3 regions of the Pseudomonas sp. FG47 genome follow, and region 2 is predicted to be linked to each of the others. Evidence: predicted binding sites of a transcription regulator. Region 2 holds the regulator's gene; each other region holds the start of a gene.
The links. Region 2 encodes sigma-54, which starts transcription at its own class of promoters, with help from an activator protein. Its sites were predicted from a motif close to ANTGGCATNNANNTTGCTNT; they were not measured.
Positions count from the first base shown of each region.

Region 1 (2,265 bases), on a different contig from region 2:
CTCTTCCTCGCTCTTCAGCTCGATGAAGGCATCGATGAAGTCGTCGGAGAACACGCCGCCCTTGGTCAGGAACGCACGGCCCTTGTCCAGCTCTTCCAGGGCTTCCTTCAGGCTGCCGCAAACCTGCGGGATGTCCTTGGCCTCTTCCGGCGGCAGGTCATACAGGTTCTTGTCGGCGGCGTCGCCTGGGTGGATCTTGTTCTGGATACCGTCCAGGCCAGCCATCAGCAGGGCCGCGAAGGCCAGGTACGGGTTGGCCGATGGGTCTGGGAAGCGCGCTTCGATACGGCGGGCTTTCGGGCTGCCGACGTAGGGAATACGGATCGAGGCGGAACGGTTGCGTGCCGAGTAGGCCAGCATGACCGGGGCTTCGAAGCCTGGGACCAGGCGCTTGTACGAGTTGGTCGACGGGTTGGTGAAGCCGTTCAGGGCCTTGCCGTGCTTGATGATGCCGCCGATGAAGTACAGGGCGGTGTCGGACAGGCCTGCATAGCCTTCGCCGGCGAAGGTGTTCTTGCCTTCTTTCCAGATCGACATGTGCACGTGCATGCCCGAACCGTTGTCGCCGTACAGCGGCTTGGGCATGAAGGTGGCGGTACGGCCGTAGGCGTCGGCAACGTTGTGCACCACGTACTTCAGGGCCTGTACTTCGTCAGCCTTCTTCACCAGGGTGTTGAACTTGACGCCGATTTCGTTCTGACCTGCGGTCGCCACTTCGTGGTGGTGAACTTCGACGGTCTGACCCATCTCTTCCAGTGCGTTGCACATGGCGGTACGGATTTCGTGGTCGTGGTCGAACGGCGGAACCGGGAAGTAACCGCCTTTCACGCCCGGACGGTGGCCTTTGTTGCCGCCTTCGACGTCGGCATCGGACATCCACGAGCCTTGCTCGGAGAAGATCTTGAACATCGAGCCGGAGATGTCCGACTTGAACTTCACTTCGTCGAAGATGAAGAACTCAGGCTCAGGGCCGGCGAACACGGTGTCACCGATGCCGGTGCTCTTGAGGTACTCTTCGGCGCGCTTGGCGATCGCACGTGGGTCGCGATCGTAGCCCTGCATGCTCGACGGGTCGACGATGTCGCAGGTGATGATCAGGGTCGGCTCTTCGGTGAACGGGTCGAGCACGGCGGTCTCGTCGACCGGCATCAGGATCATGTCCGAGGCTTCGATGCCTTTCCAGCCAGCGATGGAGGAGCCGTCGAACATCTTGCCGACTTCGAAGAAGTCTTCGTCCAGGCCATCGCGCGCCGGCATGGTCACGTGATGCTGCACGCCTTTGGTGTCCGTGAAACGCAGATCAATCCACTTGACGTCATGATCTTTGATGAGTTGAACCGACTTCGACATGTTGTCCTCCGGATGGTCTAGGGCGCTTGGCCGCGGCCCTGGAAAAAGGGTGTCGCTGGGCGCGGATAGTCGGCCAAGCTTACCTGCCTCACAAGGGAGCAAATTGCATGCCAGTGCCCGAAAATGGCGAGGGCGGGATAAAAGGGGACGTTGGCGGGCATTTGCCAAGGTGGCGCTGATAAAGAGTGCACTCATAAGATGCGCTTTTCGGGACTAATGCACCATTATGGTGCTTGCCTGGGTGAAAGCCTCATCGAGGGGCAAACCCGCTTCCACGGGTACGTGCGCGATAAATCCAGCCTCTGTACAAAAGTTGGTCAAAAGCTGAGCAATTTCCGCTATAATTCGCGCCCCTCATTTTCGGTAGGCCCTGGGCGCGCTGTTAAACCAATGAAACTTATCGTCAAAGTCTTCCCAGAAATCACCATCAAGAGCCGGCCGGTGCGCAAGCGCTTCATCCGCCAGCTCGCCAAGAACATCCGCAACGTGCTCAAGGACCTTGATCCCGAGCTCGCGGTTGATGGTGTCTGGGATAATCTCGAGGTGGTCACCCGCGTCGAGGACGAAAAGATCCAGCGCGAAATGATCGAGCGCCTCACCTGCACGCCGGGTATCACCCACTTCCTGCAGGTCGAGGAGTATGCACTGGGCGACTTCGACGACATCGTCGCCAAGTGCAAGCACCACTTCGGCCACCTGCTGGCCGGCAAGCGCTTCTCGGTACGCTGCAAGCGCGGCGGTCACCACGACTTCACCTCGATGGACGTCGACCGCTACGTCGGCAGCCAACTGCGCCAGCAGTGCGGCGCCGCCGGCATCGACCTGAAGACGCCAGAAGTCGTGGTACGCATGGAGATCCGTGACCAGCGCCTGTACGTGATCCACAGCCAGCACAACGGCATCGGCGGCTACCCG
Region 1 covers NZ_JBMDJI010000005.1:111,764-114,028, forward strand. Annotated here, with positions in the region: gene glnA (type I glutamate--ammonia ligase) at 1-1,350, opposite strand, end outside; gene thiI (tRNA uracil 4-sulfurtransferase ThiI) at 1,741-2,265, shown strand, end outside.
Region 1: a site for sigma-54 is predicted at 1,446-1,465, ahead of glnA (type I glutamate--ammonia ligase). Genes of this name have one in related genera too.

Region 2 (2,265 bases):
TGTCAGCCAGGGCATCGATCGCGGCATACATGTCTTGGTGTTCGGCGTTGGCGACCACTTCGCCACCGGGAATCTGGAGTGTGGCTTCAACCTTCTGCTGCAGCTTTTCGACTTTCATGATCACCGTTGCATTGGTGATCTTGTCGAAATGGCCCTCCACGCGGGCGAGCTTCTCGAGCACGTAATCGCGCAGTGGTTGGGTGACTTCTACATGCTGTCCACTGATGTTGACTTGCATACAGCTTCTCCTTTGTTGCCCGTGCATAAAGAGGCAGGTCTTGCACCTGCCACTGAAACGCTGTGGCACATCCCGGGCTACATCAGTCGCTTGCGCTCGCTCGATGGGGCGATCCCCAGCGATTCGCGGTACTTGGCGACGGTGCGACGGGCTACCTGGATGCCTTGTGCCTCCAGTAAACCAGCGATCTTGCTGTCACTCAATGGCTTTTTCTGATTTTCCGCCGCCACCAGTTTCTTGATGATCGCGCGGATCGCCGTGGACGAGCATTCTCCGCCTTCGGCGGTGCTGACGTGGCTCGAGAAAAAGTATTTCAGTTCGTAGATGCCACGTGGCGTGTGCATGTATTTCTGCGTGGTCACCCGCGAGATGGTCGACTCGTGCATGCCCACCGCCTCGGCGATATCGTGCAGCACCAGCGGCTTCATGGCCTCGTCGCCGTGGTCGAGGAAACCGCGCTGGTGCTCGACGATCTGCGTCGCCACCTTCATCAGTGTCTCGTTTCGGCTTTGCAGGCTCTTGATGAACCAGCGCGCTTCCTGCAACTGGTTGCGCATGAAGGTGTTATCGGCGCTGGTGTCGGCGCGGCGGACGAATCCGGCGTATTGCGGGTTGACCCGCAGGCGCGGCACCGCTTCCTGGTTGAGCTCTACCAGCCAGCGCTCGCTGTCCTTGCGCACGATCACGTCCGGCACCACGTACTCCGGTTCGCTGGACTCGATCTGCGAGCCTGGGCGCGGGTTCAGGGTCTGTACCAGCTCGATGACCTGGCGCAGCTCATCTTCCTTGAGCTTCATGCGCCGCATCAGCTGGCTGTAGTCGCGGCTGCCGAGCAGGTCGATGAAGTCGCTGACCAGGCGCTGCGCCTCGCTCATCCATGGCGTCGAGGCCGGCAGTTGGCGCAGTTGCAGCAACAGGCATTCACCCAGCGAGCGGGCGCCGATGCCGGCGGGTTCGAATTGCTGGATGCGATGCAGCACCGCCTCGACCTCGTCCAGCTCGATGTCGAGCTCGGGGTCGAAGCCTGCGCAGATTTCCTCGAGGCTGTCCTCCAGGTAGCCCTGTTCGTTGATGCTGTCGATCAGGGTCACTGCAATCAGGCGGTCGGTGTCGGACATCGGCGCCAGGTTGAGCTGCCAGAGCAGGTGGCTCTGCAGGCTCTCGCCCACCGAGGTACGGGTGGTGAAGTCCCACTCGTCGTCATCGTTGCTGGGCAGGCTGCTGGCGCTGGTCTGGTAGATGTCTTCCCAGGCGGTGTCGACCGGCAGTTCGTTGGGAATGCGCTCGGCCCACTCGCCGTCTTCGAGGGGTTCGGCGCTGGTGGTCGGCTCCTGGAAGCTGTTGTCCTGGGTTTCGGCGGCCGGCTTGCTTTCGGCGTTGTCCGCCATCGGGTCGCTGTTGTCGAAATCGTCGCCGTCTTCCTGACGTTCGAGCATCGGGTTGGACTCCAGCGCTTCCTGGATTTCCTGCTGGAGGTCCAGGGTAGAGAGCTGGAGCAGACGGATGGCCTGTTGCAACTGCGGGGTCATCGTCAGTTGCTGGCCCATTTTTAGGACGAGCGATGGTTTCATGGCAGGGGCTTAATACCTTGTTCGCCGGCGCGCATGCGCCATCCACTACACGTAGGGCGCTTGGGCGCCGATTTTAAGCAAGTTATATGCCTGAAATTGCAGCGTTTGCCTAGTGCCCGGTCTCGGAAATACGTTCTCTTTTGGCGACGCTGGCAGCGTGCCCAGCACGCCGCGAAAAGCGAACAGCCTGTTTTCGAGACCGGGCACTGGAGCACTGTAACAACTTAAGTATCGATCAGGCCTGTGCGCCAGTGCCGCGGGCAGAACGGGTCAGAGTCGGAACTCGTGCCCCAGGTACACTTCCTTGACCAGCTGGTTGGCCAGGATGGTCTCGGCGTCGCCTTCGGCGATCAGCTGGCCATCGTTGACGATGTAGGCGGTTTCGCAGATATCCAGGGTCTCGCGAACGTTGTGGTCGGTGATCAGTACACCGATGCCCTTGTTCTTGAGGTGGTG
Region 2 covers NZ_JBMDJI010000042.1:25,987-28,251, forward strand. Annotated here, with positions in the region: gene hpf (ribosome hibernation-promoting factor, HPF/YfiA family) at 1-238, opposite strand, end outside; gene ACODS5_RS21660 (RNA polymerase factor sigma-54) at 316-1,809, opposite strand; gene lptB (LPS export ABC transporter ATP-binding protein) at 2,080-2,265, opposite strand, start outside.

Region 3 (2,265 bases), on a different contig from region 2:
TTTATACCTGTCGGTTACGACCGCGGCATCGCCGCAATAGCGTCCACCGCTTCGCGAATCAGCGCTGGCCCTTTATAGATGAAGCCCGAATAAATCTGCACCAGGCTGGCCCCGGCAGTGATCTTCTCAGCGGCATGACGCCCTTCGGTAATGCCGCCGGCAGCGATGATCGGCAACTTTCCACCCAGCTCACCCGCCAGCACCTTAACCGTATGGGTGCTCTTGGCCAGCACCGGGGCGCCCGACAAACCGCCGGCCTCGCCACCGAACGGCAGCCCCTCGACCCCTTCGCGGCCCAAAGTGGTGTTGGTGGCGATCACCGCGTCCATGCCCGACTCACGCAGCGCCGCGGCGACCAGGGCGGTCTCTTCGTCACTCATGTCCGGGGCGATCTTGATAGCCAATGGCACGCGCTTGCCATTCGCCTGGGCAAGCTGCTCGCGTCGCTCGGCCAGGGCATCGAGCAGTTGCTTGAGCGAGTCGCCGAACTGCAGCGAACGCAGGCCTGGGGTATTGGGCGAGCTGACATTGACAGTGATGTAGCTGGCGTCGTTGTAGACCTTCTCCAGGCAAATCAGGTAATCGTCCTGGGCGCGCTCGACCGGGGTGTCGAAGTTCTTGCCGATGTTGATGCCCAGCACACCGGTGTATTTCGCCGCGCGAACTCTTGCCAGCAGGTGGTCGACGCCTAGGTTGTTGAAGCCCATGCGGTTGATGATCGCGCTCGCTTGCGGCAGGCGGAACAGCCGTGGCTTGGGATTGCCCGGCTGCGGACGCGGGGTCACGGTGCCGATCTCGACGAAGCCAAAGCCCAGCTGGGCGAAGCCGTCGATGGCCGCGCCGTTCTTGTCCAGGCCGGCGGCCAGGCCCACCGGGTTGGCGAAGTTCAGGCCCATGACGGTCACCGGCGACGCCGCCGGCTGCTTGCACAGCAAACCATTGAGGCCCAGGCGGCCACCGGCGCCGATCAGGTCCAGCGACAGGTCGTGGGAGGTTTCCGGGGAGAGCTTGAACAGCAACTGGCGGGCCAGGGTATACATGGGCGGGCGGACTCGCGGTGTGTGAGGGAGCGATTATAGCCAGCGCGTCGCCACGGCGACAGGGTCATGGCACATGGGTTGCTAAGCCAACCTCGTGTCGTCATCTGTCAACGTCCGAGGAATGCCTTGAACACACCCCTACCGACACTGCCACTGGCCTGGGTCAACGGCAGCGATGCACCGGAAAAGCCCTGTCTGAACATCGGTTTCATGGCCCTGACCGACTGCGCCTCGGTGGTGGTCGCCGCCACCCAGGGTTTCGCCCAGCAACAGGGGCTGACCCTCAACCTGCACCGCCAGGCCTCCTGGGCCGGCCTGCGCGACCGCCTGCTCAATGGCGAGCTGGACGCCGCCCACTGCCTGTATGGGCTGGTCTATGCCGTGCACCTTGGCGTGGGCGGCGGGCCGGCCAATGCCCTGGCGGTACTCATGGGGCTGAACCAGAACGCCCAGGCCATCAACCTCTCCCCCACGCTGCAACGCCAGGGGGTGACCAGCGCCGAGGCACTGGCGCGGCGGGTGCACCAGGGTGGCGCACGCCTGACCTTCGCCCAGACCTTCCCCACCGGCACCCACGCCATGTGGCTGTACTACTGGCTGGCCAGCCTGGGCGTCCATCCGCTACGCGACGTCGACAGCGTGGTGGTGCCGCCGGCGCAGATGCGCGCCCACCTGCAGGCCGGACGCATCGACGGTTTCTGCGTGGGCGAACCCTGGTCGGCCGACGCCGTGGCCGAGGGTCAGGGATTCACCCTGGCCACCAGCCAGGCGATCTGGCCCGGCCACCCCGAGAAGGTCCTGGCCTGCACCCAGGACTTCGTCACGCATTACCCCAACACCGCTCGTGCGTTGATCCGCGCGGTGCTGGCCGCCGCCCGCTTCATCGAGCAGAGCCAGGACAATCGTCGTGGCACCGCGCAACTGCTCAGCGGCAGCGCCTATCTGGACAGCCCGCTGGGCAGCATCCAGCCGCGCCTGCTCGGCGACTACCAGGATGGCCTGGGCAACCGCTGGCACGACCCCCATGGGTTGCGCCTGTTCGACCAGGGCCGGGCCAACCTGCCCTACCTGTCCGACGGCATGTGGTTCATGACCCAGTTCCGCCGCTGGGGAATCCTGCGCGACGACCCGGACTACCTCGGCGTGGCACGCCAGGTCCAGCAACTGACGCTGTACCGCGAGGCCGCCCAGGCCCTGGGCGTGCCCTGCGCCTACTTGCCCCTGC
Region 3 covers NZ_JBMDJI010000024.1:47,092-49,356, forward strand. Annotated here, with positions in the region: gene ACODS5_RS17600 (quinone-dependent dihydroorotate dehydrogenase) at 15-1,040, opposite strand; gene ACODS5_RS17605 (CmpA/NrtA family ABC transporter substrate-binding protein) at 1,167-2,265, shown strand, end outside.
Region 3: a site for sigma-54 is predicted at 1,106-1,125, ahead of ACODS5_RS17605 (CmpA/NrtA family ABC transporter substrate-binding protein). Genes of this name have one in related genera too.